One region of the Paraburkholderia unamae genome, then DNA from elsewhere that is predicted to be linked to it. Evidence: riboswitches for the same ligand, from Rfam matches in the RefSeq annotation. Region 1 holds a riboswitch; the other holds the start of a gene.
The links. Region 1 has a riboswitch for cobalamin ahead of cobW (cobalamin biosynthesis protein CobW). Riboswitches for the same ligand answer to the same signal wherever they lie in the genome.
Positions count from the first base shown of each region.

Region 1 (5,196 bases):
ATCGCCACGGGTTTCGCGCCCGGCGGCATGGCGAGCAGCGCGCGCACCTCGTCGACGTCGAAGATCGATACCCAGCCCATGCCGAGCCCTTCGGCGCGCGCGGCGAGCCACATGTTCTGGATCGCGCACGCCACGGAGGCGAGATCCATCTCCGGCAGCGTACGCCTGCCGAAAATATGCGTCTCGCGCCGGTCCATCAGCGCGAACACGAGCACCTCGGCGCACTCGCGCATGCCCTCCACCTTGAGTTTCATGAACTCGTCGCGGCGCTTGCCCAGCGCGTCGGCGGTGGCGATGCGTTCGCGCTCGACCGTTGCATGAAGTTGCTCGCGCAACGACGGATCGGTAATCCGCACGATCCGCCACGGCTGCATGAAACCCACGCTCGGCGCGTGGTGGGCGGCGTCGAGCAGGCGCGCGAGCGTGGCGGGGTCGATCGGGCCGGGCACGAAGTGCCGCATGTCGCGCCGCTCGTAAATCGCGCGGTACACCGCCGCGCGTTCGGCTTCGTCAAAGGGCTGTGCCATGAAAGAGTGCGGCCGTGAAAGCCGGGTTGGAGGGCCAGTAAGCGTGCATGTAGGTCGCCGCGATCGAGCCGTGGCGATAAAACGCCTCGCCCGGCGCGCCGGTTTGCGCGTGCCGCGCCGTGAGCGCGGGCGCAAGCGGCGTGCTCATGCGCGAGTAATGAAACGTATGGCCGCGCAGCGCGCCGTGCTCACCGTCGACCTGCTGCATGCCGAGCGCCGCGAAGCGCTTTTGCATGGCCGCCTCGCCGGGCAGCAGGCCGAGCATCGGCGTGCGCGTGCCCGCCACGTCGGTGAGCGCGTCGAGCAGATAAAGCATGCCGCCACATTCGGCGACGAGCGGCTTGCCCGCGGATACATGTGCGCGCAACGTATTCGCGCTTTGCGTATTGCGCACGAGCGTCGTGGCATGAAGCTCGGGGTAGCCGCCGGGCAGGAAGATCGCGTCGGCGTGGGCGGGAGCGGGCTCGTCGGCGAGCGGCGAGAAGTAGCTCACGCGCGCCCCCAGGACTTCGAGCAACGCGATATTCGCGGGATAGAGAAACGAGAACGCGGCGTCGCGCGCGATCGCGACATGGCGGCCTTCGAGCAGGCGCGGCATTGCTTCGTCATGCGAAGGATCGTCGAATGCCACCGCAGGCGGCAGACCGGCGAGGGCGGTTTGTGAGAGTGCGTCGGCGGCGCGTTCGATGCGCGCGTCGAGGTCGTCGATCTCGCTTGCCTGATGCAGGCCGAGATGGCGATCGGGCAGCGCCATCGTCGTCTCGCTTGCCACGTGCCCCAGCCAACGCAGGTCGGCGGGCAGTGCTTCCTGCAACATCTGCGCGTGGCGCGCCGAACCGACGTGGTTCGCCAGCACGCCGTGAAACGGCACCTCGGGCCGAAAGCGCGCGAGGCCGAACGCGATCGCGCCGAAGGTTTGCGCCATCGACTTCGCGCTGACGACGGCCGCCACCGGCACGCCAAACGTCGTTGCGAGATCGGCGCTGCTCGGCGTGCCGTCGAAGAGGCCCATCACGCCTTCGATGAGGATCAGGTCCGCTTCGCGCGCGGCCTGCGCGAGCAATGCCCGGCACGCGTGCTCGCCCACCATCCAGAGGTCGAGCGAGAGCACGGGCGCGCCGCTCGCGCGCGCGAGGATCATCGGGTCGAGAAAGTCCGGCCCGGTCTTGAACACGCGCACGCGCCGCCCCGCGCGCCGGTGCAGCCGCGCGAGTCCCGCCGTGAGCGTGGTCTTGCCCTGGCCCGAAGCGGGCGCGCTGATGAAAAGCGCGGGGCAGGCAAGCGTTGCGCACATGCCGTTAGAACTCCACGCCCTTTTGCGCCTTCACGCCTTGCTCGCGGTACGGGTGCTTCACGAGGCGCATTTCGGTGACGAGGTCGGCGGCTTCGATGAGCGCGTCGGGCGCATGGCGTCCCGTGACGACCACATGCACGTGCGGCGCGCGCGAGTCGATCACGCCGAGCACTTCGTCGAGCGGCAGATATTCGTATTTGAGCACCGTGTTGAGTTCGTCGAGGATCACCATCGTGTAGTCGCCGCTCTCGATCATGCGCTTCGCTTCGTCCCAGCCCTTGCGCGCGGTGGCGATGTCGGCGTCGCGATTCTGCGTGTTCCAGGTGTAGCCATCGCCCATCGTCACGAAATCGCAGTGCGCGACGCTGCCGAGAAAGTCGCGCTCGGCCGTGTGCAGCGCCCCCTTGATGAACTGCACCACGCCGAGCTTCATGCCGTGGCCGAGCATGCGCACGGCCATGCCGAACGCCGCCGTGCTCTTGCCCTTGCCGTTGCCGGTGTTGACGATCAGCAGGCCTTTTTCGAGCGTCGCGGCGGCCTGTTTTTTCTCGTGGCCCTCGCGGCGGCGTTGCGTCATGCGTTGGTGCGATTCGGAATCGGTTTTCATCGTCGGGTGTCGGGAATCGGGTTTCGTGATGAGGTTGAGGCTGAATTTTCAGGGCGATTTCGCCGTGTCTTGTGCCGGGCGCGTGGTCTCGACCGCAATCGCGACCGCGACTGTCACGCCTTCGAGCGCGAGCTTGCCGCGCACGAGCGGACCGCCGCTCGCCGCGAGCCGGGCGCAGGGTTCGCATACGCCTTGCACGCCGAATTGCGCTTGCGCCGCGGCGGAAGGTGGCGCAAGCGTCGGCGTCGCCGCGATCTGCTCGCGCGTGTTCGTGCGCAGCGGCAGCGCATGGGCCGCGCAGAACGCGCGCAACGCGGGTTCGTCGGCCTTCGCGTCGAGCGTGGCCACGGCCGTTACGCGTTCGAGCGGCCACGCGCCGAGTGCGGCGCACACGGCCGCTTCAACTTGCGCGAGCGTCACGCCGCGCTTGCAGCCGATGCCCAGCACGAGCGGCGGCGCGCTTTGCGCGGTCTCGAATGAAGGGCGAATGTGGGCAAGATTCACGGCGGGCGCGTCGATCCTGGGCGTGACCGGAGAGGTAAAACCATCGTGGCCCGGCGTTGGCCGGATGCGCGCTACGATAGCACACGCCTTTGCGGCTTCCCACGCCTTCCTTGACGCGCAAGCAAGCCACGCCTACACTCGCACGCACTCTGGTGCTCGCGCGCGCGATTCATTCTGCGTGCGCAGTTAAACGGGAATCAGGGAGCCATCCCGCCTGGGGCATGGCCAACCTGAACTGCACCCGCAACGGTACAACGAGCGCGGCGTTCGCACGAACGCTGCAAGCCGCTTCCATGCTTCAAGCAGTCCACGCCACTGTGCGAGCCGGCCGCAAGGCCGCCCGCGCGGGAAGGCGAAGCGGCGTTTCGTCAGTCCGGATACCGGCCAGATACGTGGGATTCGCGGTGCGGGGATGCGGTGCCGGGTCCGTGATTTTCATGCGTCAGCCGGGCGTGGCCCGTGGCGCGTCTCTGGTCGTTCGTCCCCGGCAGGTTGAATCGTTGCGCTACTTTGCGTCAGGGCGCAGCAACGCACGCGTGTGCTCGCGCGCACGACACCCGCACGAACGGCCAGCGCGACGCACCGCGCCCATCACCCGGCATGGCGCCAAAAGGAGCACCTCATGCAAATGCGCAAGATTCCGGTCACGATCGTGACGGGCTTTCTCGGCAGCGGCAAAACCACGCTGCTGCGCCACATTCTCCAGCACGCGGGCGGCCTGCGCGTCGCGGTCATCGTCAACGAATTCGGCGAACTCGGTATCGACGGCGAGATCCTGCGCGGCTGCGGCATTGGCTGCGACGAGAACGGCAACGAAACGGAAGGCCAGCTCTACGAACTCGCGAACGGTTGCCTGTGCTGCACCGTGCAGGAAGAGTTCTTCCCGGTGATGGAAAAACTGCTCGAGCGCCGCGGCGAGATCGATCACGTGCTGATCGAAACCTCGGGTCTCGCGCTGCCCAAGCCGCTCGTGCAGGCGTTCAACTGGCCGTCGATCCGCAACGCGTTCACCGTCGATGCGGTCGTGACCGTGGTGGACGGCCCCGCCGCCGCGAGCGGCCAGTTCGCCGAAAACCCGCAGGCCGTGGACGCGCAACGCCGCGCCGATCCGAATCTCGATCATGAGTCGCCGCTGCACGAGCTGTTCGAAGACCAGCTTTCGGCCGCCGATCTCGTCATCCTCAACAAGACCGACCTGCTGGACGAAGCGGGCCAGGACGCGCTCATCGCAGAGCTGCGCGAAGAACTGCCGCAGCAGGTGAAGATCGTGCGCGCGCAGCACGGCAAGCTCGACCTGCATACGCTGCTCGGGCTCGAAGCGGCTTCGGAGGAGAGCATTCATCTGCGCCACGACCATCACGGTTCCGCCGACGATCCCGATCATCACCATGACGAGTTCGATTCGGTGGTGGTGTCGGGCGCGGCGCTTTCGCGCGAGACCGTGATCGAGGCGCTGCAACAACTCGTCGACGCGCACACGATCTATCGCGTGAAGGGTTTCGCGGCGTTGCCGGGCGCGCCGATGCGTCTCGTGATTCAAGGCGTGGGCCGCCGTTTCGACAGCTATTTCGATCGCCGCTGGAACGCGCAGGAAAGCGCAGCGCAGCCGCTCGCGAGCCGCTTCGTGCTGATTGGCGAAGACCTCGACGGCGTGGCGCTGCAAGCCGCATTCGACGCGGCATTGGCGAGCGTGCAGACCGCCGGCGCGAAGTGAAACGCTGAGCAAGACAAGGCCGCAACATGCATCTGCTGCGCACCACGCCGGGTGGTTTCGTCGACGACACCCAGGGCGTTATCCGCATCGACCAGCAGCCCGCCGAGATCGTCGTGCTGAGTTCGGCGGACACGACGCTCGCCTTGCTCGCGAGCGTCGTGCCGCGCCTGCCCGAAGGCTTCCCGAGCGTGCGGCTCGCGAACGTCACGTATCTGCGCCAGCCCGCGTCGGTGGACTTCTACGTCGACGACGTGTTGCAGCACGCGCGCGTGGTGGTGGTCGATCATCTGGGCGGCGAGACCTACTGGCCTTATGGCATCGAGCAGGTGGTGTCGCTTGCGCAGCGTCGTGGGCAACTGCTCGCCATGTTTTCCGGCGACTTGCAGGAAGATCCCAACCTCATCGCCAAGAGCCGTGCAGAGCCGGAGTTTTGCCGTCTGTTGTGGCGCTACCTGCGCGAAGGCGGCGCGGCGAACGCCGAATCGTTTTTGCGCGCGCTCGCGTGGCGCACGTTCGGGTGGGGCAGCGAGCCCGCGCCGCCTGTCGTGCT
Region 1 is NZ_QEOB01000005.1:115,295-120,490, forward strand. It holds gene bluB (5,6-dimethylbenzimidazole synthase) at 1-527, opposite strand, end outside; gene C7402_RS12225 (cobyrinic acid a,c-diamide synthase CobB) at 511-1,821, opposite strand; gene cobO (cob(I)yrinic acid a,c-diamide adenosyltransferase) at 1,826-2,428, opposite strand; gene C7402_RS12235 (cobalamin biosynthesis protein) at 2,477-2,932, opposite strand; cobalamin riboswitch at 3,066-3,334, shown strand; gene cobW (cobalamin biosynthesis protein CobW) at 3,555-4,646, shown strand; gene cobN (cobaltochelatase subunit CobN) at 4,673-5,196, shown strand, end outside.

Region 2 (5,196 bases), on a different contig from region 1:
CCTGCGGATTCAGGATGCCGACCGAGAGGCTCACCGGCGTGTACTGGCCGAGCGTGCCTTTGTACGAGAGGTCGATGCCCTGAATATGCGCGCGGCCCACGTTCACGGGCAGGAAGGTCTGCGAGTCGTAGGTGATGAGGTCGTGCACGCGCGTGTCGTACACGGCCGCCGTGAACGTGCCGTACGACGTGGCGGCGTCGAGCGCGGCTTCCACCGAGTCGCTGCGCTCGGGTTGCAGGTTCGGATTCGAGTAGCCGGGGTAATACAGGTCGTTGAACGTCGGCAGGCGGAACGCGTTGCCGTACGACACGCGCGCCGTGTAGACCGGCGTGATCGCCCATGCGAGCGCGACGTTGCCCGTGTTGACCGACTGCCCCTGCACGACCTCGTGGCGGCCCGCGAGAAACAGCGTGAGCGGCCCGAGCGTGGTCGACTGATGCAGCGAGACGGCGGAGTCGTTGCGCGCGGGCACGCCGTTCGGAATGTCCACGGGCAGGAACGCCAGTTCGCGCGTGTAGTCGTAGGCGAGCTTGGTCTCGCCGCTGAGCGGCTGGCCGAACAGCGTGTGCCCGGTTTCCTGGTGCGTGATCGACGTGGAGGTGGAAAAGCGCGTCGAGTCGATCTCGTCGGTGGGAATCGTCGGGTCGTTCGAATAGAGGAACTGACGATCGGTCGCGTAGCCCACGGACTGGTCGAACTGCGTGGTCGGCGTGATGTCGAGATGGAACGCCAGGCCCGTCGTGAGCTGGTTGTCGCGCTGCCGGTCGTTGCCGCCGAGGTTGTCGTAGGAGAGATCGGAGCGGTGGTACAGCGCGAAGGTCGAAATCGACCAGTTGTCGTGCGCGTAGCCGAGGCGCGCGTCCAGGTTCTGCGCGTGATACGGGTTGCGGCCGTTTTCGTGGCCGTAGGCCCACGGCTGTGTCGCGTCGATCCCGGCCGTGTTGTAGTCGTGGAGGCCTAGCGAGTAGGTAAGGCCGCTGAGCGCCGCAAGCGGGCCGGTGGAGGGGATCGTGCCGGAGGTGCGCAACTGCGTGTCGAAGGTCTTGTTCGAGCCGCCGCCGAACGACACCGTGGTCTGGTTCGGCTGATTCGACGCGTGGCGCGTGAAAAGCTGCACAACGCCGCCCACGGCGTCCGCGCCGAACGAGGCGGCGGCGGGGCCGGAGATCACTTCCACGCGGTCGAACGCGCTGGTCGGCAGGTCGGCCCACTCGGCCGTGCCCGTGGTGGAGGAGCCCACGCGGATGCCGTCGATGAACACCGCCACCTGGCTTGCCGACGAGCCGCGAATGCTCACGGCCGAGTAAGCGCCCGGGCCGCCGCTTTGCGAGACGCTCACGCCCGGCAGCGCGGTGAGCGCCTGCGCGATGCTCGGGTCGATGGGGGAGACGCGCTCCAGGTCTTCGCGCGTGAGGACCTGGGTGCTCGCGTAACGCTGGTCGAACGACTGCGGCAAATGCTGCGTGTCGCCCGTCACGAGAATGTTGGGCAGCGTGGCGTCGTCGTCGGGCTGCCGGGTTGGCGCGGACGATGCGCCGGCCGCATGCGCGGCTTGCCATGCGCAGGCCAGCACGGCGGACGTGAGAACGAGATGGCGGAACTTCATGAGGCGGTGGCTGGAAACAGCTCCTGAATACGGGCTGTCCGTGCAACGGGCGACCGCCCACCTGGATGGGCGGCGCTTGCGCATTGGGGCACCCCGCCCGCTGCGGCTGCTGGACTCGGCTGATGGCAGGTCTCCTGGCTTGCGGGTCGACGTCCGCTGCCGGCCTTCCCGGTTTCCCAGTGGCCTGCTCTGGCATGGACTCGCCGTTCACAGTTGCGGGGGCAGCCGCAGTCTCACACTGCGTTCCCTTTTGATCCCGTCGCCGGGAACCATCAGCGCGCAAGGGTAATGGCCGCGTATTCGGCGCGTCAACCATTCGTGCGCGGGGTGTGGCGAAAATGCCCGGTTTGGCCTGCGCCACGACTTCCGCTATGCTTTCAATTGCTTTTCGCGCGGCGGGCCTCGTCCCGGTCGCGGAAAGTGCAACACGAGCGGAACGCAGCAGGGAAGCCGGTGGGAATCCGGCACGGTCGCGCCACTGTGACTGGCACGCGGCAACGCGCCAGAAGTCAGACCTCGCTACGTTCTTTCCACGACGCAAACCAGGGCGCGTAACCCGAGGAGCCGTTCATGCACACCCCCATCTCACCGAGCGACCGGGCAGCCCGGCCGCGACCGCCTGGCGCCGCACGCGGCCAAAAACCGCACGCTGCGGGGCGCGGGTCCGCCCTGTCATAGCGAGCCGGATTACGACGTTTCAGACACCTCGCCGCGCAGAGCGAGGGCTGACAACGCTCGTCCGTACCCCTCCCCACAACGAAAAAGAGCGGACTCCGCCATGAATAAAACTCCCTTCACCGTCCTCGGCGGGACGGTACTGGCATTCGCAAGCACCGGCGCGTCGGCGCAGGAAATGACGCTGTATGGCGAGATCGACGCGAGCGTCGCCTACGTGAGCGACGTGGGCGGCCGCGCGCAATATCGCGCGGGCTCGGGCCTGATCGACGGCAGTTTCTGGGGCCTGCAAGGCAAGGAAGACCTGGGCGGCGGCAATGCCGCGGTCTTTCGCCTCGAACGCGGCTTCTCGGTCACGAGCGGCGAGTCCGTCGACGACCACCCGTTCTACGTGGGCCTCGCGTCGGAGCGCTTCGGCGCGCTCACGCTCGGCCGCCAGTACGACACGATGCACGACTATTTCGCGCCCTACGTGCTCACCGGCGGCACGGGCGGCACCACCTTCGCGCATCCGTTCGACAACGACAACGCCAACAACTCGTGGCTCGCCTCGAACGCCGTGAAGGTTGCGAGCGCAACCTATGGCGGCTTCAGCGCCGGGGCGATGTATGCGTTCTCGAACACGGCGGGGCGCTTTGCGCAAAACCGCGCCTACGGCTTCGGCGCCCATTTCGACGGCGGGCCGTTCAATGCGGGTGTGGCGTGGATGCATCTCGACGGGCGCGGCGAGTCGCCGCTGGGCGCGTACGACACGTCGGTGCTGCCGGGCGCGGGGCTCGTGCCGACCGAAGTCGCGGTGCAGCGCGAAGACATGATCGGCGCGGGCATGAGCTATGTGCTCGGCGATGTCACGCTGGGCGCGGCGTGGTCGCGCTCGATCCGCTCGGGCATGAGCGAGGCCGAAGGCGGTGGGCCGCTGCCATCCGGCGCGTTCAGCAACTACGAAGTCAACGCCGTGTGGCAGGCCACGCCCGCTCTTTCGCTGGCGGGCATGTACGCGTACACCGGGGCTTCCTCGGCCAATGCGGCGCACTGGCATCAAGGCGCGGTGCAGGCCGTCTATCAGCTTTCGAAGCGCACCGACGTGTATAGCGAGGCGGTGTATCAGCGCGCGTCGTCAGGGGCGCTCGCGATGATCAACACCTGCGACGCGTCGGGCGGGCGCAACCAGCTGCTCGTGGCGGCCGGTGTGCGGCACCACTTCTGATGCGGCGCGATCAGCCAACCTGCCGCGCCGGTCCGCCGCGCGAACCGCATGGGTGCATGACATGAGAACCGTGGACAACGAAGCCGTGACGCGGCTGCTGGGCGAACTCGAAGCCGGCAGCGACGACTGCTGGGATGTGTATGAGGAAGTGGGGCGCATCGTGGTGGCGCGGCTCGTCGAGAGCGACTGGCGCGCGCTTCAGGACATCGCGCAGGCATGGATGGCGAGCGCCGCCGAGCAGGGGCGGCTTGCCGACACGCCGCCCGCTTCGCGCGACTACGAGACGAACGAGGCGCGCGCGAACGAGGCCGACGCGGTGCTGTGCTCGGTGATCGTGAGCGCGGTGTTCGGCGCGCCGCCCGTGCGGCATTGAGGCGGCGCGCCATCCGGTCACTCGTCGCTCAAGGCATTACGATGCAGAGAGCTTGATGGCAACGCCGGTCGAGGAATACACGGGCGTCGCCTTGAAGCCGTCCACCGTGACCGTTGCGAACTTCACCGACGCGCCGCTGCCGTCGATCACGTCGATCGTGTCGCCGGCCTTCGGCGTGTAGCCGTTCACGAACTTCACGTGCAGCGTGCCGCCCGCCACCGTGAGCTGGCCGCCCACGCGCAGGCGTCCGCCGCCGTTGCCGTCGAGGTCGAGTTCGAGCGTCGTGTTGTCGAGCTGCGTGTATTTGCCCGTGACCGTCAACGGCGCGCTCGTCGCCACGCTCACGCTGCCGCCGCTGCCCACGTACACGTCACCCTTGCCGAAGGCCGTGGCCGATGCGGCCGCGAGCACGCCGCCGCCCACCTGCGAGCCGCCCGTATAGCTGTTGTTGCCCGCGAGCGTGAGCGTGCCGCTGCCTGCGAGCGTGAGCTTGCCCGAGCCGCCGATGTCGTTGCGCCAGGTGTCCGCGGCGTTGAAACCGCCCTGCGAGGCATCCATCGAAACGGCCACGTTGCCGTTGAATGCGCCATAGCCGTCGGCGGCGCCGAACATGTTCAGGCGGCCCCAGCCTTCGGCGTCGTCCATCACCGGGTAGCCCGAGGCGATTTCCGTGGTCTTGAGCACGACGCGGCGCTGGTCGGCGCTCAGGTACGGAAAGCGCGTTTCGAGCAGCACTTCCGCGCCCTTGGGCACCACGGGCGGCGCTTCGGTCGATTCGATCTGGCCGAAGCCGAAGGTCATGCGGCGCGCAAACGCCGACTTGTTGGTCGCGTAGTCGGCAAAGCGGTCCGTCGTCGCCGTGCCCGAATGCGCGTAGCTCGCGAAGCTCGTCGCGTCCGTGCTGGTGGCCTGCATGAGCGCGCTGTGCGCCTGCGCGTAGGCCGCGCTCTTGAGCGTGGCGTTCGCGGGGTCGTAGAGATTCGCGGCGGTGGCGGCGAGCGCGAACATGCGCCCGCCGATCACGTCGAGCGGCGAATGCATGCCCGCGAGAATGCGGTTCTCGCCGAGTTCGAGACCGCGGCTCGCCATTTCCTGATAACGCTCGGGCACGAGATACGCCATCGTCATCGCGTCGCGCATGGCTTCGGCCTCGTGGCCGCTGATAAAGCCGCCGTCCGTCGAAGGCGTCGTGCTAATGGCCGGTACGAGCGTGGGATCGACCACGACGCTCGTGCTCCAGCGGAACGGCCGCGCGTACTTGTAGAAGCGCTTGGCGGGCTCGGTGGAGGCGTTGTTGCCCATCGTGTTGAGCAGGTCGACCACCTTGCCGAAGGT
Region 2 is NZ_QEOB01000016.1:33,944-39,139, reverse strand. It holds gene C7402_RS29695 (TonB-dependent receptor domain-containing protein) at 1-1,606, opposite strand, end outside; cobalamin riboswitch at 1,714-1,895, opposite strand; adenosylcobalamin (AdoCbl) riboswitch at 2,041-2,133, shown strand; gene C7402_RS29690 (porin) at 2,385-3,488, shown strand; gene C7402_RS29685 (hypothetical protein) at 3,550-3,861, shown strand; gene C7402_RS29680 (acid phosphatase) at 3,898-5,196, opposite strand, start outside.
Region 2: it holds a riboswitch for cobalamin, as region 1 does, so the genes downstream of both, C7402_RS29690 (porin) here and cobW (cobalamin biosynthesis protein CobW) in region 1, are expected to answer to the same signal.